DNA from 2 places in the Bacillus sp. GW823-FHT06A10 genome. Region 2 is predicted to be linked to the other one. Evidence: predicted binding sites of a transcription regulator. Region 2 holds the regulator's gene; the other holds the start of a gene.
The links. Region 2 encodes LexA, which represses DNA repair genes until DNA is damaged. Its sites were predicted from a motif close to CGAACATATGTTCG; they were not measured.
Positions count from the first base shown of each region.

Region 1: ruvA (Holliday junction DNA helicase RuvA) is a predicted target of LexA. The motif match lies at 7,196-7,209, and genes of this name have one in related genera.

Region 1 covers NZ_JBXAHT010000002.1:422,632-433,326, reverse strand. Annotated here, with positions in the region: gene spoVB (stage V sporulation protein B) at 1-1,540, shown strand, start outside; gene AC1Q8M_RS17015 (DUF421 domain-containing protein) at 1,621-2,268, opposite strand; gene AC1Q8M_RS17010 (TIGR04086 family membrane protein) at 2,372-2,755, shown strand; gene yajC (preprotein translocase subunit YajC) at 2,792-3,052, opposite strand; gene tgt (tRNA guanosine(34) transglycosylase Tgt) at 3,080-4,219, opposite strand; gene queA (tRNA preQ1(34) S-adenosylmethionine ribosyltransferase-isomerase QueA) at 4,232-5,284, opposite strand; gene AC1Q8M_RS16990 (DUF2905 domain-containing protein) at 5,304-5,504, opposite strand; gene ruvB (Holliday junction branch migration DNA helicase RuvB) at 5,501-6,502, opposite strand; gene ruvA (Holliday junction DNA helicase RuvA) at 6,508-7,125, opposite strand; gene AC1Q8M_RS16975 (iron-hydroxamate ABC transporter substrate-binding protein) at 7,314-8,258, shown strand; gene AC1Q8M_RS16970 (BofC C-terminal domain-containing protein) at 8,270-8,800, opposite strand; gene AC1Q8M_RS16965 (hypothetical protein) at 9,231-9,665, shown strand; gene AC1Q8M_RS16960 (YhcN/YlaJ family sporulation lipoprotein) at 9,699-10,343, opposite strand.
Region 2 covers NZ_JBXAHT010000001.1:2,902,970-2,913,664, forward strand. Annotated here, with positions in the region: gene tkt (transketolase) at 1-1,919, opposite strand, end outside; gene phnE (phosphonate ABC transporter, permease protein PhnE) at 2,216-3,019, opposite strand; gene phnE (phosphonate ABC transporter, permease protein PhnE) at 3,019-3,813, opposite strand; gene phnC (phosphonate ABC transporter ATP-binding protein) at 3,810-4,583, opposite strand; gene AC1Q8M_RS14665 (phosphate/phosphite/phosphonate ABC transporter substrate-binding protein) at 4,679-5,617, opposite strand; gene AC1Q8M_RS14670 (bifunctional metallophosphatase/5'-nucleotidase) at 5,802-7,385, shown strand; gene AC1Q8M_RS14675 (DUF896 domain-containing protein) at 7,426-7,665, opposite strand; gene AC1Q8M_RS14680 (YneB family resolvase-like protein) at 7,711-8,367, opposite strand; gene lexA (transcriptional repressor LexA) at 8,509-9,129, shown strand; gene AC1Q8M_RS14690 (DUF4097 family beta strand repeat-containing protein) at 9,221-10,024, opposite strand; gene AC1Q8M_RS14695 (DUF1700 domain-containing protein) at 10,025-10,567, opposite strand; gene AC1Q8M_RS14700 (PadR family transcriptional regulator) at 10,560-10,695, opposite strand, start outside.

The DNA of each region.
Region 1 (10,695 bases), on a different contig from region 2:
AAAAGGCGCATTTATTTTAATGATAGCCGGCTTTATTACAAAAATACTTGGCTTTATCAACCGCATAGTAATGGCACGTATTTTAGGAGAAGAAGGCGTTGGTCTTTATATGATGGCCGTTCCTACATTCATTTTAGCAATTACATTGACACAAATTGGTCTTCCTGTCGCAATCGCAAAATTTGTAGCAGAAGCAGAAGCTGTGAACGATAAACAAAGAGTTAAAAAAATATTAACCGTATCACTAGCTGTTACATCCGTTATTAGTATCATTTTAACAATCGGAATTATGTTCCTCACGCCTATTTTAGCAAAAACATTATTAACCGACGAAAGAACGTACTATCCATTAATGGCTATTTTGCCCGTTGTCCCCGTTATTGCTGTTTCTTCTGTTTTGCGTGGTTACTTTCAAGGGAAACAAAACATGAAACCTAGCGCTTATGCGCAAGTTCTAGAACAAGTCGTCCGCATTACCATTATCGCTATATGCATCCAGTTATTTTTACCTTACGGCATAGAATACGCTGCAGCCGGCGCTATGTTATCAGCTGTTCTCGGTGAAGTTGCATCCTTATTATTTTTACTCACGTTATTTCAGCGAGAAAAACATTTATCAATACGCTCTGGATTTTTCACTACTGTAAAGGAAAGCAAAGGGACATTTTATTCTCTGATGGATATTGCCCTTCCAACTACAGGAAGTCGTTTAATCGGCTCCGTTTCATATTTTTTTGAACCTATTGTCGTTATGCAAAGCTTAGCAATCGCTGGTGTCGCTGCTTCTGTTGCAACCCAGCAATACGGTATATTAAACGGTTATGCATTCCCGCTTCTATCACTACCCGCCTTTATTACATACGCTCTTTCTACAGCGCTCGTCCCTTCTATTAGTGAAGCAATGGCAAAAAGACAACATAAATTAGTGGAGCACCGTTTACAACAAGCACTTCGAATTTCATTAATTACCGGCGGATGGTCTGTCGTTATATTATACGTATTCGCTTCTCCTGTTTTAACTCTTATGTATGGATCAGACAGCGCAACAGCATTCATTCAACTTCTTGCGCCTTGCTTTTTATTTCATTATTTCCAAAGTCCACTTACCTCTGTTTTGCAAGCTTTAAACTTAGCAAGGGCTGCAATGATGAATACATTTATTGGTGCCATCGTGAAATTAATCGTTATTTTTGTACTAGCATCAAGGCCAGAATTTCAAATGATGGGGGTTGCACTTGCTATCGCTGCAAATATTGTAACAGTAACATTTCTTCACTACGCTACTGTTTTAAAAAAGATTACATTTACCATTTACGCAAAAGACTATATTTTCGGCGGACTTGCCATCGGTATCGCAGGCGCCTTCGGTTTTTATCTCCATAAATATATTATTTTCTCTCATTCCCTTGGCATACAAACATTATGGGAAATCACTTTAACAACAATTGTTTATATCGTACTTCTCTTCACTTTCAAACTCATTCGAAAAGAAGAGTTAAGTCGTCTCCCTATCATTCGTAAACTTTCATTTTTGAAATAAGGTGAAACTTTAATCAGTGGGGTAATCTCCACTGATTATTAGTTAAACCAATCATTCTTACTCTTTCAAAGGATAAATCTCTAATTTTCTTTTACATCAACAAAAAATTGTCCGTTTTGAAAACTACAGTATAAAATTTGTGTTACATCGTTATAACCTAAGTTTTTTAATTTCTCAATAAGCCATTCATCTGTATGCTCAATCATTTGTAAATGACTAGATTGAATTTCTCCATCAATAATAAGAGGAAGCGTAAACTGTAATGTATCTTGTTTATTTTTTTGTTTTTGAAAGACAGATAACTTCCCAGACGGTTCCAAAATAGCATATTCTACATCCCGAATATCTCCAACTCCTTGTTCCCTTAATTGCATCATTAAATCATCTATATTATACCGTTGCTTTCTCATCTTCTTTTCATCAATCTTCCCCGCGTTTACAAGAATAGCTGGCTCACCTTCTATTAAATGCCGAAAGCGTTGATACTTTAGGGAAATGACTGACAAAATAATTTGGATGCACATAAGAAAAGTCATCGGAACTAATTGATGCCAAAGTGATTTATCGGTATTTTCAATTGCCACTACGGCCATTTCTCCAAGCATAATAAATACGACTAAATCTAATACACTTAGCTCTCCTATCTCACGTTTACCCATAAGACGAAAAATAATTAAGATGATGATATACAAAAGCATTGTCCGTCCAATTATTGATATCCATTCCATTTCTACATCTCCTTTTTTACGTATAGACTCCCCTATAAAAAAGAAACTAGTCTAACTTGGGCAAAAGGAAAATATGCTTGTATTAAAAAGGGGGAATGCATAAATGGATGGAACGAAAAAATTATCAACTGCAATTGGCTTCGGTATTGTTACACTACTAATTCTCGCATCTATTACTAGTATGATTATGGCTCTTTTATTAAAGTTTACAAATATAAATGAAGGGACATTAACCGTTACTATTTTTATACTCGCTCTTTTATCTATGCTTATGTCTGGATTTACTGCCGGCAAAAAGGCTCAAGGAAAAGGTTGGCTAGTAGGTTTCACAACAGGGCTCACATTCACTATACTCGTCTTTTTAGTTAACTATTTAGGCTTTTCTCAAACCTTATCGAACTCACAATTACTTTATCAATTAGCATTAATGGGGGCGAGTACACTCGGTGGTATTTTCGGTGTAAATATGTCAAAGCAAAGTAACTAAAAAAGGCCCTGCACATTTCATGCAGGGCCTTCCACATTAGTTTTTCACAACTTCACGAATCGCATTGCGATCGAAAGTTAAGTGTGAACCACCAGATTTAATAACGATTTTCGTCTCATCTACTGATTCGATTGTACCGTGTAAACCACCGATTGTTACGATAGCATCACCTTTTGCTAACTCACTTTGCATTTGAGCAACTGCTTTTTGACGTTTTTGTTGCGGGCGAATTAATAAGAAATAGAAAATCGCAAACATCGCAACGATCATAACGATATTCATCATACCTGCATTCATCTTTTGTTCCTCCTTTTAAATTATGTATTAGAAGTTTTTAGCATTCGGTTTATTAAAGCCATACTGTTCAAAGAACTCTTCGCGGAAATCGCCAAGACGGTCTTCACGAATAGCTTGTCTCACCTGCTCCATTAAGTTTAACAGAAAATGAAGGTTGTGATAAGACGTTAAACGAATTCCGAACGTTTCATCACATTTCATTAAGTGACGAATATACGCACGTGAGTAGTTTTTACATGTGTAGCAATCACAGTTTGGATCAAGCGGACCGAAGTCTCTTGCGAATTTCGCATTTTTTACAACGAGTCGACCTTCACTTGTCATACATGTACCATTTCGAGCGATACGAGTTGGAAGTACACAGTCAAACATATCAATACCACGAATTGCACCATCGATTAATGAGTCAGGAGAACCTACACCCATTAAGTAACGAGGCTTATTATCTGGAAGAAGTGGTGTTGTAAACTCAAGTACACGGTTCATAATATCTTTCGGTTCACCAACAGATAAACCACCTACAGCGTAACCAGGGAAGTCCATTGAAACAAGGTCTTTCGCACTTTGACGACGAAGCTCTTCGTACTCCCCGCCCTGTACAATACCGAATAAACCTTGATCTTGCGGACGTTCATGCGCTTTTAAGCAACGTTCTGCCCAGCGGCTCGTACGCTCTACAGATTTCTTCATATATTCAAAAGTAGCCGGGAATGGTGGACACTCATCAAATGCCATCATAATATCCGAACCTAATGCATTTTGGATTTCCATCGCTTTTTCTGGTGATAAGAATAATTTATCTCCATTTAAGTGATTACGGAAGTGAACGCCTTCCTCTTCAATACGACGGAAGTCACTTAAACTGAATACTTGGAAACCACCAGAGTCTGTTAAGATTGCACGATCCCAGTTCATAAATTTATGCAAGCCGCCTGCTTCACGAATAATTTCATGACCTGGACGTAGCCATAAATGATACGTATTACTTAAAATAATGCCAGAATCCATTGCTTTTAATTCTTCCGGTGACATTGTCTTAACTGTCGCAAGTGTACCAACTGGCATAAATGTTGGTGTATCAAATGAACCGTGCGGTGTATGCACACGACCTAAACGGGCACCCGTTTGTTTACATGTCTTAATAAATTCATAACGAATTGCTGTCATAACTTACTCCTTTTATTTGTTTCTCATTTTAGCGTGAGATGCAACGAACATTGCATCACCGAAGCTAAAGAAACGATATTTTTCTTTTACTGCTTCATTATAAGCATGAAGTACATTATCTCTATTTGCAAATGCACTTACAAGCATGATTAATGTTGATTTCGGCAAGTGGAAGTTTGTAATTAAACCATCAATTGCTTTAAATTCATATCCCGGATACATGAAAATATCTGTCCATCCAGAAGCGGCGCAAAGCTTACCATCATGATCTGTTGCAATTGTTTCTAACGTACGAGTTGATGTCGTACCTACAGTAATAATACGTCCACCATTCTCTTTCACACGATTTAATAATGCCGCTGTCTCTTCAGACATATGGTAATATTCTGCGTGCATATGGTGTTCTTCAATCGTGTCTGCAGAAACTGGTCTAAATGTTCCAAGCCCTACGTGAAGTGTAATGAATGCCAACTGAACGCCTTTTTGCTTTAACTTCTCAAGTAACTCTTCTGTAAAGTGAAGTCCCGCAGTCGGCGCTGCTGCTGAACCGATTTCTTTCGCATATACTGTTTGATAGCGATCGCGATCTTCTAACGTCTCTTTAATATATGGAGGAAGTGGCATTTCCCCAAGTTCATCTAAAATTTCATAGAAGATGCCGTCATATGAAAATTCAAGCTGACGTCCACCTTGATCTGCAGTTCCTGTGCAAGTTGCTTTTAATTTCCCTTCGCCAAAAGAGATAACGGTTCCTTCTTTTACACGTTTCGCTGGCTTTACAAGCGTTTCCCACTTATCGCCTTCTTCTTGTTTTAAAAGAAGTACTTCAATGTGCGCGCCTGTATCTTCTTTCACACCGTGCAAACGAGCAGGCATAACTTTCGTTTCATTTAAAACTAAGCAATCCCCCTCATGTAAGTAAGAAAGAATGTCCGTAAAATGTTTATGCTCAATATCACCTGTTTCACGGTCTAACACCATTAATCTTGATGTTTCACGCTCTTCTAACGGGACTTGTGCAATAAGTTCTTCTGGTAAATGAAAATCAAACAGATTTATATCCATAGCTATATCCACCTATTTCTTATTTAAATCGATTTATTATATACATAATAAAAGATAGTACAATACTTAACACAATACATGTAATGATAGGAAAATAAAAGGTAACGTTTCCTTTTTTCACAAAAATATCGCCTGGAAGCCTGCCAATGAACTTCCAAGCTAATCCAACAACGATGAGTAAGATTCCCGCTGTAATAAGCATTTTGGGCATCTCCATCATACTTTTGGCATCTCCATTCCGAAATGTTCATACGCAAGCGGCGTTACAATTCGGCCCCTTGGCGTTCGTTGTAAAAAGCCAATTTGTAATAAATACGGCTCATACACATCTTCAATCGTATGAGATTCTTCTCCAATTGTTGCTGAAACCGTTTCTAATCCAACTGGACCACCACGGAATTTCTCAATAATACCAAGCAGTAATTTATGATCAATATGATCTAGACCTAATTTATCTACTTGCAGTAGCTCTAATGCCATTTGCGTAATTTCCATCGTAACCGTTCCGTTACCACGAACTTGCGCGAAATCACGTACACGTCTTAAAAGACGATTCGCAATACGAGGTGTACCACGAGCACGTCTTGCAATTTCTAATGCAGCTAACGAATCGATTTCAACTTCAAACACTTCTGCTGTACGTTCAACAATCGCAGAAAGCTGATCTACTGTGTAATACTCTAACCTTGAAAGTACACCGAAGCGGTCACGAAGCGGTGCCGATAATGCTCCGGCGCGTGTCGTTGCTCCAACTAATGTAAATGGCGGTAAATCTAGGCGTACAGAACGTGCTGAAGGCCCTTTTCCAATTACGATATCAAGGCAAAAGTCTTCCATCGCAGGATACAATACTTCTTCAATTGATCTATGCAAACGATGAATTTCATCAATAAATAATACATCCCCTGGCTGAAGCGCTGTTAATACAGCAGCTAAATCTCCTGGTCTTTCAATCGCGGGACCTGAAGTTGTTCTAACATTAACGCCCATTTCATTTGCAATAATATTCGCAAGCGTCGTTTTACCAAGACCTGGCGGTCCATATAAAAGCACGTGATCTAACGTTTCTTCACGCATTTTCGCTGCTTCAATAAATACTTCTAAATTATGTTTCGCTTTATCTTGGCCAATATACTGACGGAGCGTCTGTGGCCGTAATGAATATTCTAAATCCGCATCTTCATATGCAGATTCCCCTGAAAGGAGACGTTCGTCCATTATACTCACCTCTTACCATTTAGTAAAAGACTAAGTGCCTTTTTAATATACTGATCCGTCGTTAATGATTCTTTTAATAACTCTGGTACAACGCGAGAAACTTCGCGTTCTGCGTATCCAAGTGCGCGCAGAGCTTCCAGTGCCTCATCAAGCTCAGCTGATGAACCTTTCTTCTCATCAAAACGTTCTGTGTCTGAGAATAAATCCACAAATGCATCTGGTACGACATCTGCTAGTTTTCCTTTTAAATCTAAAATCATTTGGCGTGCTGTTTTCTTTCCGACGCCTGGGAATTTCACTAAAAACTTCTCATCTTCATGCTCAATCGCTTGAACGACCTGTCCTGTTTGACCAGAAGCTAAAATTGCAAGAGCGCCTTTTGGCCCAATGCCAGACACGCCTAACAACTTTGTAAATAATAAACGCTCTTCACGTGTTTTAAACCCGTAAAGTGCCATAATATCTTCTCTCACATAATGATATGTATAGACACGGATTTCTTGCTTACTTCTTTGAAATACATACGGATTCGGTGTGAAAATTTGATAACCAATTCCATTATGGTCAATTACGACATATTCCGGCCCTACATACTCCACGTAACCTGTAACATATTCAAACAAAATACGATCTCTCCCTCTTAAATCATGTATTCCATTTTAACATATTTAATGATAGAAAAGCGAGACTGCCCCAACAAATGTTCTCCACTTGAAACTTCTGTTATTTTCCATTGACAGAAAGGTTAAAGCACCTTAATATACAGAGGTCGATAATGATTATCAATACTAATTAAAGGGGTTACATCAGGATGAAACGTAAGCTATTTATTTTATTTACTATTATGCTTGTTGTTCTTTCTATCGTTGGCTGTTCTTCTCAAAAAGAAGAATCGAAAGCAAAAGAACAACCGAAAACAAAAGTTGTAAAACATGCTAAAGGTGAAGCTACAATTCCAGTAAATCCAAAGAGAATTGTTGACTTATCTGGATCAACAGAAGAACTATTACTTCTTGGACACAAACCTGTTGGTACAGCAAATACATATAAAGATAAAATCCAAAATCACTTAACAGACAAATTAGATGGAGTAAAAGCAGTTGGTTGGTACTGGGCACCTAAAGTTGATTTAGAAGCTGTTACTGCTTTAAAACCAGACTTAATAATTTTAAACAACCGTCAATTAAAAATTTATGATCAACTAGAAAAGGTTGCACCTACAGTTGTTCTAGAAACAAACTTAGAAGACTGGCGTGGTAAGTTTAAAGAAGTAGGTAAGCTATTTGACGAAGAGAAGAAAGCAGACAAATGGATTGCAGACTACGATAAGAAAGCAGACTCTTTATCTAAAAAAATTAAAGAGAAAACAAAAGATGAGAACTTTATGTTCGTTGCAGTTACACCTCAAAACTTCCGTGTATACGGCAGCTTCGGATACGGTGACATCATCTTTAACGACTTAAAACTTCCTGCAACAAAAGGTACAGATTTAAAACAAACGATGGCGCAAGTATCACTAGAAGGTCTAGTTGCATTCCAGCCTGATCAAATGTTTATTGTAAACTTCGGCGGCGAAGCTGATAAAGTGTACGAAGACTACAAAAACAGTGCTGTTTGGAAAGACAATAAAGCAGTTAAAAATAATCACGTATATGAAGTATCAAATGAAGTCTTCAATACGAAAGCATTCAATCCAATTGGAAAAGATATGCTAATTGATGAAATCGCAAAAGAAATTTTAGCTAAAAATAAGTAAGAAAAAGCAGCTCACCATGAGCTGCTTTTTTTCTTATTTTGCACTGCGTATTGTTTCATTTTTTCAATCGTCTTTACAAAACCTTCTTTTGATTTAATCCGAATACCACGCTTCAATTTCGCACGCTCATAACTCTCAAGCTTTTTCATATCAATTTGAAAGAAAGAATGGATCGCATTATCACTTTTTGGCACACCTTTGAAAATTTGTAATATCCCTTCCTCTGAAACACCAAAATATCCGCTCGTTTTCAATAACGGAGAAATATCATCAACTTTCTTTTGTAATACGATTTGTACATCATCACGATCAACAAGTTGCCATTCTTTATATTGCTGTAAAAACTTTTCTAAATCCGCTACTTTTTCTGTAAGTATTTCCTCACTTACTTCTCCATCAACATACATACGCTCTAATAAAATTGTAACCTCAGGTTCTTTTTCCGTTACTTCTGGTACTGGCCCTTCCGCCTTCACATTCGTTTCATAAACGAAACAAAACATCATAACGAAAGCTTGCATCGCAATCAGTATCCATTTCATTTCCGTTCACCTCTTTTAGGCAAGATCATACTTTCATTAGTAGTTTTTCCGGAAATGGGGGTTTTATCCATATTACATTTCTTTCGAAAAATAAAAAATGCAGATAAGGGTTTACCTCATCTGCATGTATCATTTACTTTTATATAAAATGAAAGACGCCTGCAAAGCAGGCGTCTTGATGCGTTTACGGCGAGAGACCAGGCGACCACATTCGCGTGTTTAGCACTTAAGCATATCTCTCGTCTTACGTAAATTAGCTCATCGCTTTGTTAATATAACATTAATAAATTATAAGTGCAACATGTTTATAAAAATATTTTATTCCCTCTTTTATCCAACTGAATAATATGTAAATTATAAATTGATAAAAGTAATATATATGTTACAATTAATATAACAGCGAAATCATAATAAACAGGAGATGGATATTGTGAAAAAAATAAAGGATGAACGTCTCATTCTGAAAACATTAAAAAACATACGTATTGCCTTTCTTTTTCAATCGCTTGGTATAATTGGCATTTTAGGCTATATCGGATTCACTGAAGGAATGGATCAAATTACGAAATCTCCATTATGGCTATTATTTATTCTTACAAGTATCGTCCTTAGTTATTTACAGTTAAGTGTTTCAATCGATGTAGAAGAAAGTGAAAAGGAAATAAAGTCAACTCCTTATTATAAACTTGTCTTCCGCTCCCTTATTGTAGGAATCGTTATGGCTATTATTTATATTATTTTCAGTCCAGAAAGACCACTGTTTGAAGCTATTTTAACAGGTAGTATTCTTTTCATATGCTTTTTAGTTTCTTACTCCGTTAGTTATTTTATTAAAAAACGTCGTTTACAAGACAACGATGAATAAAGAGGAAGGGCTCACCCTTCCTCTTTTGTTTTGTTATCGCACTGTACCAGTTAAACCGTAACGAATGTCTCGGAACATATTCACTATGTCACGATTAAAATCGTTTGTAACTGTACCGTTACGTAGACGCGTACTCATTGCATCGACACGAGTAAACATATCATTTCTTACAGAAACATATACGTTTCTGTTTCCAACTTCATTTGAAACCGCTTGACGAATTTCGTTCGCCATCGCCGTTTCATTTGTCACTGTGTTACGTGGTTTTACCGCAATCGCTACATCGTTTCCATATACAACTGTAGACACACGGTCTACGTTATTCATACGTTTCACACGATTTGTTATTCTTTCAGCTGTTTTACCATCATTGTTAATGTATGAATTGTTCATTGTAATATTACGAGTTGGATGCGGATTAGCAATTTGTCCATTGTAATTTACATCTCGATAATAATTGTATCCTGTATCGTTACGACCATTTCTATATGTTACATAATCTGTATAACGATCATTACGTGTCACATTATCACGATACTGGTGTGTATCATTATAAGATGTACGTTCGTAATTGTAGTTACGTCCATCCATTGCATTGTTATCTTTCGGTGTACCACATGCAGCTAATGCACTGGTAACTAACAAAGAAGCAGCAATCACTTTTACTTTCGTATTCAATACAAAAACCCCCTCTGTTAGAATGAGCTTCTCTACTGAAAAGCTCCCTCTTATGATGAGTAACAGAGAAGGTTTTTACACTGTTAATATTTCACTGGGAATTTTCTAGCACTTCATAAAAAAACTGCATTTTCTTAATTAACACGAATGCAAAAAAGCGGGAATACTCCCGCCTTTTTAAACTTCTTCGTCCTCTTCTTCTGAAACGGGCTCTCCAAATACATTTGGTGGATCTGGTTGATAATACATCGTTCCTGGCTGTGGTGCATATGCAGACTGAGTTGGTTGATAATATAAAGGATTCGCATATTGCGGACCACCTGGTTGTGGACTATATAGTCTACTTTCTCCT
Region 2 (10,695 bases):
GCACCGAATGTATCGATACCTAACACATCTCCTTCAAGACCTACGTAACGGTGCCATCCGAATGTAGCACCCATTTCGATTGCGAAACGTTTTGTTACTGCTTTTGGTAATACAGATTCTTTGTACTCTGCAGTTTGAGCTTCAAAACGATCCATAGATGGCATGCTGACAACAGCTGCGTCAACACCGTCTGCTACTAATGCTTTTTGAGCTTCAACAGCTAGGCTTACTTCAGATCCAGTTGCAAGTAAGATAACATCAGCCGTTTCTTTCTTGCTTGCAGAAACTACATATGCACCTTTTGCTACTTTTTCATACGTATCATCTTTTGCACCTTCTAATGTTGGAAGGTCTTGACGAGTTAATACTAAAGCAGTTGGTTTGTTTGTAGATTCTAAAGCCAGTCTCCAAGCTGCAACAGATTCGTTACCATCAGCTGGACGGATAACAGAAACGTTCGGCATTGCACGAAGCGCTGCTAATTGCTCGACTGGTTCATGTGTTGGACCATCTTCACCAACAGCGATACTGTCATGTGTGAATACATACGTTACTGGCAATTGCATTAATGCTGCAAGGCGAATTGCTGGACGTAAGTAATCAGAGAATACGAAGAACGTACCACCGTAAGTTTTTAAACCGCCATGTAATGCAATACCGTTCATTGCTGCACCCATTGCGAACTCACGTACACCGTACCAAATGTTTTTACCGCTGTAATCATCTCTTGTAAAGTCTTTTTCGTTATTCATGTATGTTTTGTTAGAACCAGCAAGGTCAGCAGATCCACCGAAGAATGATGGTACAGACTCTGCAATTGCATTAATTACAGCACCAGAAGAATTACGAGTTGCTGCTTTTGATCCTAATTCATAAGTTGGTAAGTTTTGCTCCCAACCTTCTGGAAGTTGACCGTTCATTGCTGCTTGGAATTCGTTTGCTAATTCTGGGTATGCTTGTGCATATTCACCTAGCATAGTGTTCCACTCTGCTTGCGTAGTTTCACCAACATCTTGTACTGTTTTACGGAAGTTGTCGTATACCTCTTCTGCTACGTGGAAATCTTGCTCAGCAGTCCAAGCATATGCTTCTTTCGTTAATTTTGTTTCTTCTACACCAAGTGGAGAACCATGTGAAGCTGATTTTCCTGATTTGTTTGGAGAACCGAAACCAATTGTCGTTCTTACTTCAATTAGCGTTGGGCGTTTTTCGTCAGCTTTCGCTTCTTCAATTGCTTTCGCGATTGCTTCAATATCGTTTCCATCCTCAACACGGATTACTTGCCATCCGTATGCTTTGTAACGATCTTCTACACTTTCAGAGAATGAACGATTTAAATCGCCATCTAATGAAATATCGTTTGAATCATAAAGCACAACAAGGCGACCTAATTGTAAATGAGCAGCTAATGAAGATGCTTCAGCAGAAACGCCTTCCATTAAATCTCCATCACCACAAATAGCGTATGTATAATGATCTACTACATTATACGCATCACGGTTATATTTAGCAGCTAAATGTCTTTCAGCCATTGCCATACCTACAGCAGTTGCAATACCTTGTCCAAGTGGACCAGTCGTTGCATCTACACCAGCTGTATGACCGTACTCAGGATGTCCTGGAGTTTTGCTTCCCCATTGACGGAAGTTCTTTAAGTCATCCATTGTTACATCATAACCAGATAGGTGAAGTAGGCTGTATAATAACATTGAACCATGACCTGCAGATAATACGAAACGATCACGGTTAAACCACGTTGGGTTATTTGGATTGTGTTTCATAAATTGAGTCCATAATGTATAAGCCATTGGTGCTGCACCCATTGGCATTCCTGGGTGACCAGAGTTTGCTTTTTCAATCGCATCGATGGATAATGTGCGAATCGTGTTGATAGAAAGTTGTTCGATTGAATGTGACATGCTATTCTTCCCTTCGCTTATATTAGTAAACGTTTTATACATTTATATGATAGCTTCCCACGCAAGATTATACAACATGTATCGACAAATATGTTGATATTTTTTTGATTTTTTATAAAAAAATCAATGTTTCCGGGAATGTATAGGCATTCAATATGACATACTTTTTCATTATTTTTATTTTAAAAAGAAAGAGAATTATCTGTATATTTATACAAATTTCTTCTATTCTTACTTTTTTAAATACGTTTTTAAAAACATAAAAAAGCATCTAACTTCGATGCTTTTCAAATAAGTTAAACAATCCGTTTCCGAATCGAACTTGAAATCAAATCAATTATAATTACCATTAAAATAATACCTAATAAAATAATCCCAACACGAGACCAATTCCGTGAACTCAGCGCAAAAATTAAAGGTGTACCAATCCCTCCCGCTCCAATAACCCCTAAAACCGCAGCGGATCGTACATTAATTTCAAATCTGTATAACGTATACGATAGAAAATCTGGTAACACTTGTGGTAACACTGCATACCAAAGTATTTGAAAACGGTTTGCTCCTGTTGCTAGCAACGCTTCCGTCGGTCCTTTATCTATGTTTTCAATTCCTTCTGAATATAGTTTCCCTAACATTCCAATAGAATGTAATCCTAAAGCTAATACTCCTGCAAAAGAGCCTGGACCAACAGCTTTTATAAATAAAAGAGCCATAACTAATTCAGGAAACGTACGAACAAAACTAAGTACAAATTTCCCAGATCCTGAAGTTAATTTTCCACTACTCATATTCGTTGCCGCCCAGAAGGCAAACGGAACAGATAAAAATGCAGAAATAAATGTACCTAATATCGCAATTGCCAACGTATCAATTAATCCATGCAATAAATCTTCACCATCTGGCAAAGATACATACGACCAGTCTGGATTTAATATCCCTGTCATAATTGCTTTCGTGATTTCACCTGCTGTGTCCTTTATCCCTTCTAATGGTACTCCTGAAAAGGCCCATACATATACAACTGTAAGTGCTATTAAAATAATCCAGCGATATATACTCGGTTTCTTCGGTTTTGGCACAATCATCGTCGTTCTATTCATTATAGTTTCTCCCGCAACAATGTACTAATGTAGTCAATTAACAAAACAACAATAAGGGTATAGATAATTATAGAAGCAGTTTGTTGATATTGTAAAAATCCAAGTGTACGATCATAATATAGTCCAATACCACCTGCTCCTACTAAACCTAGAACAGCCGCTGCACGTACATTCACCTCAAATGTATATAGTACATAGGAAACAAAGTGTGCTTTTACTTGTGGAATGACTCCATAAACAATCCATTGTACCTTAGTAGCCCCTACAGCTGTCATCGCTTCTAGTGGGCCAGGGTCAATTGATTCAATTGATTCATACAACAATTTCGCTACAAGTCCAATTGAAAAAAAAGTAAGAGCCAAAATACCTGGAAGTGGCCCAATTCCAAAAATCGCTACGAAAATAGCCGCCAATAATAAATCTGGTATTGTTCGTATAAAATTTAAAATCATTCGAGCTAGACTGTATAAAAATGTGTTAGTAAACACATTACTTGCTGCAAACAATGCAAGTGGAATAGCTAAAATCGCTCCTAAGGTCGTCCCAATAATCGCCATACGTATTGTATCTAACATCGCTGTTGTAATAACTTGAAAATAACTCCAATCAGGTGGCACCATTTCTTTCAATAGATCTACGATATTTGGAAAACCGTCTACCAATTTTGAAAATGATGCATCTACTTGTACACTACTACTCCACAGCATTAAAATAACTAAAATAAACGTTAACATATGTTTCAATTTACTCGGCGGCTTCGGTATTTCATTTGAATATATCGTCACGTCATTCATTTTACTGCCACCTCTAATAATTCGCTTTTCTGAGCAACGTCCCCATAAATTTCAGCAAATTTTTCATCCGTTGCTTCTTCTACTAAACCGTCAAAAACAATTTCTCCTGCATGTAATCCGATAATGCGTGTCGCATATTGTCTAGCCAAATCAATAGAATGTAAATTTACAATTGTCGTGATTCCAAAATCTTCATTAATTTTTTTCAAATCATCTAGCACTTGCTTTGTCGTAAGTGGATCTAACGATGCAACAGGCTCATCTGCCAATATGATTTTTGCTTCTTGCGCCAATGCTCTAGCTATCGATACACGTTGCTGTTGTCCTCCTGATAATTCATCAGCACGCGCATATGCTTTTTCTAAAATATTCACTCTTTTTAATGCTTGAAATGCGAGCTCCACATCTTCTTTCGGAAACAAACCTAACGTTGTACGTAATGTGGAATGATATCCAACACGACCAGCTAATACATTTTTTAATACTGTTGATCGCTTTACAAGGTTAAAACTTTGGAAGATCATACCGATATCCCGGCGCATACGCCTTAATCCTTTTCCTTTCGCAGAAGTAATAGACTCACCTTCAATAATGATTTCTCCTTCGGTAATCTCATGAAGACGATTTACGGATCTGAGAAGTGTAGATTTTCCAGCTCCGGATAATCCGACCATTACAATAAACTCACCTTTTTGAATCTTTAAATTTATATTATTCAATCCCCTTGTGCCATTCGGATACATTTTGGAAACATTTCGAAACTCTATCACACATCTTACCTACTTTCAATGTATTATCAATAACTAAAAAACGGCAAACTAACTGAAATCTCACACCTTCCAGCTAGCCGCCATTTCACTATGTATTATTGCGTCTTCACTGTCTTTCCATATTCACGAACAATATCAAATTTACTATCATCAGATTTAATATATCCTTCATGAGAATATACTTCTTTAATGATTTTACGGCCTTCCTCATTTTTTCCAATTTCAATGAAAGCATCTTGTAATTTCTTGCTCCACTCTGCATCTAAATCCGAGCGTACAGAAATTGTATCGTTCGGAATTTTCTCAGTAAATTTCACTATTTTCGTTTGATCAAATATATTCGGATAATCCTTTTTTACAATATTACGAGCATCTTGGAATACAACAGCTGCATCTACATCACCATTTAAAAGAGCAATAAGTGACTGATCATGCCCTTTTAATGTAACAGGTTTCACATCCTTTAGCGGATCAATTCCCTCTTTTAATAGAACAGCTGCAGGCCATACATATCCTGCTGATGATGTTACATCTTGATAACCAATTTTTTTACCTTTTAAATCTTTTACACTATTTATATTAGAGTCTTTTTTAACAACAAACTCAGATTTATAATAATCTACTAAATCTTTTGTAGGAGCTCCTGTTTCATCCTCTACTCCAAAACGTTGTGCTTGCAAAATTACATTTGCAGCCTTCTTTTCATGTGCTAATACGTACGCTGTTGGCGGTAAAAATCCTACATCTACTTGTTTAGATGCCATCGCTTCTACAATTGTATTGTAGTTAGTTGAAATACTAACTTTTACCGGAATATTTAATTTATCGCTTAATAGCTTTTCCAATGGTTTTGCCTTTGCCTCTAACGTATCCGCATTTTGAGAAGGAACAAATTGAACATTTAAGGTCTTTGGTACATAACCTTTTTTCGTATCTTCATTTTTACTTGCACTGGACTCTTTCGTCCCGCAGCCACTTAATAATCCGGCCGCTAGTACAACTGTTGTACTCATTGCAAAAACTTTTTTCAACATATTAATGCCTCCATTTTTCTTGTTATAAAATAACCTTCCGTAAACATGAAGAAATATATCACATATTTTGATACACAATTGGGTATTTACAGAATCTTTACACATTCTATACATTCACATCAAAATTCACTTCACATATTTGATATGATTAATTGGAAGATAACAATAGAAAAGGTGAGTCATATTGGAACAAAATCAAACTGTAACTTTAAACATCTTATTAACAAGCGATATACATGGCACTGTTTATCCTATTCACTACCAAGATAACTCCCCAGCAGAACTTGGTTTAGCTAAAATTTCTACTCTTATAAAAAAAGAACGTTCCCAAAATACAAACGTTCTTTTAATTGATAATGGCGACTTTATTCAAGGAACACCATTTACTTATCATTACGTTACATACGAAAAAAACAAAAAAAATCCAATGTCCTTATTAGCGAATTACTTACAATATGACGCTGCAATTATCGGCAATCATGAATTTAATTACGGGATGAATATATTAAATAATGCTGTGACTACTGCGAACTTCCCGTACCTATCAGCAAACATATTAGATAAAAACATAAACAAACCCTATTTCGGAAAACCTTATTTAATCAAACAGATTGAATCCAATATAAAAATCGCTATTTTAGGGGTAACAACACATTACATCCCAAATTGGGAACAGGCCCATCACATTAAAGATTTACTATTTGAAGATGCATTAAAGACTACAAAAAAATGGGTTTCTTATATTCGCGAACATGAGAAACCCGATTTATTAGTCGTAGCCTATCACGGTGGATTTGAAAAAGATTTACAAACCGGGGAACCTACTGACGTGTTAACAGGTGAAAACCAAGGATATGCAATGTGCCATGAAATTGAAGGCATAGATCTTTTACTAACAGGTCATCAACACCGAGAAATTTCTCACACAATGGCTAACGGTGTAACAATTTTACAGACCGGATGCAATGGACACTCAGTCGGCAAAGTAAAAGTAACATTCGAAAAAACGAAACGTAAATGGGTAAAAAAAGAGAGCTCTTCTGAATTATTATCTGTACAAGGAATTGAAGCGGACCAAGATGTACTTTCATTGGTAGCCGATTACGAAGAGAAAACACAAAAGTGGCTTGATCAACCTATTGGAATCATTCAGGGGGACATGCAAATTTCAGATGCTATGCAAACTCGTTTGCACGATCATCCTTTTATCGAATTCATAAATAAAATACAGATGGATATAGCTAAGGTATCAATTTCTTGTACAAGTTTGTTCCATAATACATCTCCAGGTTTCCCGGAACATGTAACAATGCGTGACATCGTTTCTAATTATATTTATCCAAACACATTAAAAGTAATTAGAATAACTGGAGCTGATATAAAAGCCGCTCTTGAACTCTCTGCTTCTTATTTCACATTAAAAACAGATGGATCCATCATCGTAAGTCCTACCTACATAGAACCAAAACCACAACATTATAATTATGATATGTGGGAAGGGATTTCATATGTATTAAACATTTCAAAACCAATTGGTGAAAGAGTAGAATCTTTACAGCATAACAGTGCTCCTCTTAATATGAATGAAGAATATGAAGTTGTAATGAATAATTATCGTGCAAGTGGCGGGGGAAATTTCTTTATGTTTCAAAACAAACCGGTAGTAAAAGATATACCCACAGATATGTCTGAACTTATCGCTAATTATATATTGGAACATAAAACGATAGAAGCAACCGTTAATAACAACTGGAAAGTTATTAAATAACGATTTTTACAAATAAAAAAAGATGGGCTTCGCCCATCTTTTAATTTAATTTTGCATTATCTTGCTTTTTTAAAGCTTTTAATTTCGTCGGTGTAACATCTGTACCTTCTTCGTTAACAACTTTAATTCCTTTAAGTTCGTTTAACATATTTTGACGAAATCCTTTTAAATATTGTTCACGTAGCGATTGACGCTCACGTTGCTCTTCTTCAGTTAAACCTTCAGCTTTTGCTTTTTTCGCTAAGAAGTTAATGCGTTCAACGAGTTCGTGATTAATCATCTCGAATCCCCCTTCTAATCAAAACTGATTATTATCATACAATAGTTACTCTTCTTTATCAAGCAATTGCTTCGTATACTCTACATATCTACGATGTACAGTCGCCTTTGAAACATTATGACCAAATCCACGTAATGTTGCTGCAATTTCTTCAAACGTGAGTTCACTTTTTCGCAAACGTACAATTTCCTCAATTGGCACTTCTTTTTTCTCTCTTCCTACACTTAAATGACGATTTTTTAAATTATTTTCTGGACGATAACCTTTTTCTACTGCACGTTGCATACCTCGTTTAATTTTCAAATTATGAATCTTTCTTTGATATTCTTCAACAATACCAATAATATCTAATACCATCGAATCAGAATCCGACAATTGTAATTCACCATTATGTGTATGCGTATATACTTTTATGCCTTCTTTATGTAAACAATGCATTAATGCGATCTTCGCATTTCCTCTACCAAGGCGCGTTTCATCTTGTATAAGTAACACATCAATTTGTTCGTCTCGAATTGTATCCAGCACCTCTAATATACCGTCACGTTCAATTGTATATCCACTAGCCTGCTCTTCAATCACCTTAGTAACATTCATTTGATAGCGCTCAGCTAAATGCAATAATTCATCTTTTTGACGTAATAATGATGTTTCTTGCGCTTCTTTCGTTGTACTCACACGTGCATAAATAATTGCATTCATTTTGAACCCCTCTTTCTCCCTATTATTTCCCTATAGTGTAACATAAATCCGCCATTTGTTCGAACTTATGTTTGTAGAATGTTTTTTCACATGTTATACTTATTAATAAGAAAAATGAAAGAAAACGAGGTGTTAGAAAACATGGAAAAGTTAACGAAACGCCAGCAAGACATTCTCGACTTTATTAAGCTAAAAGTACAAGAAAAAGGATATCCACCTTCCGTACGTGAAATTGGTCAAGCAGTCGGCCTCGCTTCTAGTTCTACAGTGCACGGACATTTATCACGATTAGAAGAAAAAGGATACATTCGACGCGATCCAACAAAACCACGTGCCATTGAAATTTTAGGTGAAGACCGAATGGATACGGAAACACAATCTGTTATTCAAGTTCCAATTGTCGGAAAAGTTACTGCCGGTTTACCAATTACAGCGGTTGAAAGCGTAGAGGAACATTTCCCACTTCCAGCTAGTATTGTTGCTGGAGCAGACCAAGTGTTCATGTTACGTATTTCTGGAGATAGTATGATTGAAGCTGGTATTTTCGATGGAGATTTAGTTGTTGTTCGCCAACAACAGTCTGCATATAATGGTGAAATTGTAGTCGCTTTAACAGAAGATAACGAAGCAACTGTTAAACGTTTCTATAAAGAAAAAGACCATTTCCGTCTACAACCAGAAAACTCTTCATTAGAACCTATCATTTTAAAACAAGTGTCAGTTATCGGGAAAGTAATTGGCGTATATCGTGATTTACATTAAAAATAATAAAAAGAAGATAATTACCTTATTTATATACGGTAATTATCTTCTTTTTTGTATTTTGATAGATTTCCATACATTCTATTTCTTATTAACGAGTTTCAATCGTCACATCTCCCGCAGCCGTTTTACCGCTAATCTTTTTACTACCATTGCCAATTGTTACGTTATTATTTTCTTCATTAAAAATTGTTACATCTCCGGCAGCACTTTGCCCAGTAATTACCGCATCTTGTGGTTTTTCCGATAAAGTAATATCTATGTCTCCCTCAGTTGAACTTGCTTCTAGATTATACTTGGAATCATGATCTCGAATATTTATTTCCCCACTTTTTGTTTTTGCGGTCACTTTCCCTAATACCTTCTTAAAGTTCACCTCACCAGCTTTTGTCGATCCTTCCACATTCTTAGCCGTTACTTGTTTCAACTCTACTTCTCCAGCAAGTGTTCTAACACTTACGCTATCACTTTTCACATCACTCATTTCGATTTGTCCAGCAGATGAATTTACTTTTACATCTTGATAAGAGCGTTCAGGCACAAGGAGAGTCAATTTAGACGTTTGAAACCTAAAATCATAAAAAGAAAAATCAAATGAAGCACCTTTTTCTCTTTCCCCAATAATTTTTAATGTGTCACCATCTTCTGCAATACGAATCTCTTGTTTACGTACATCTCCTGATTGCTTTACATAAAAAGAAGAATCAGGAGATTTTTGGATAACAATATCTCCGGCATCTAACTTAACTTCTATATTTTTTAATGTTTCGTTTTTAATTACATCTTCTTTATCGCCTTTTTCAGCAGTTTGTACTGCTTTTTCATATGTTTGGGAAATTCCTATTACTCCAATAATGATACAAGCGATAGCGATTAAAAATAGTTTTTTCATCATTTACTCTCCTTTTATCATTTTGAAGTTCCATATTACATATCGTACACACAATCTCTTAAACCACTTTGTACTATAAAAAGCGATAATACATAACAATAAACCTACTCCAACAAACGTTATACTAACGAAAAGATCCAACCATATAAAAGTACCCATAAATACTTTTCCAATAACGAAAAATGGTGTTACTACACTAGCAATACCACCAATCCAAAAAGAAAATATAAAAGCAACAATTGCGACTAACGGGCCTAACACAATAATAAAATTAAACAAACTAAGTCCAATCGCTGCCATAACAGCTCTTGTCACATTTGAAGTCGATGGATTTTTTTTCATTTCATCGAAGCGATACATCGCAAGTAACTCTTTTGCGATTACTTTCGGAGAACCAAGGCCCTGAATTATTTCTGATTCAGTTTTCCCCTCTTCTAGTCCAAACTGAAAGTGCTCTTCATAATCCAATAAAATATCTTGCCTCTCTTCCTCTGGTAACTTTCTAAGATAACTTGATAATTCTTTAAGAAACCCTTCTTTACTCATCCCATTCCACCCCTTCAATAATTTCTTGTACCCCTTTCGCAAAATCACGCCATTCTGTTACTAACAAATGAAATTGCGTCTCCCCTCGCTCTGTTAATTGATAATATTTACGAGGTGGCCCTTCCGTA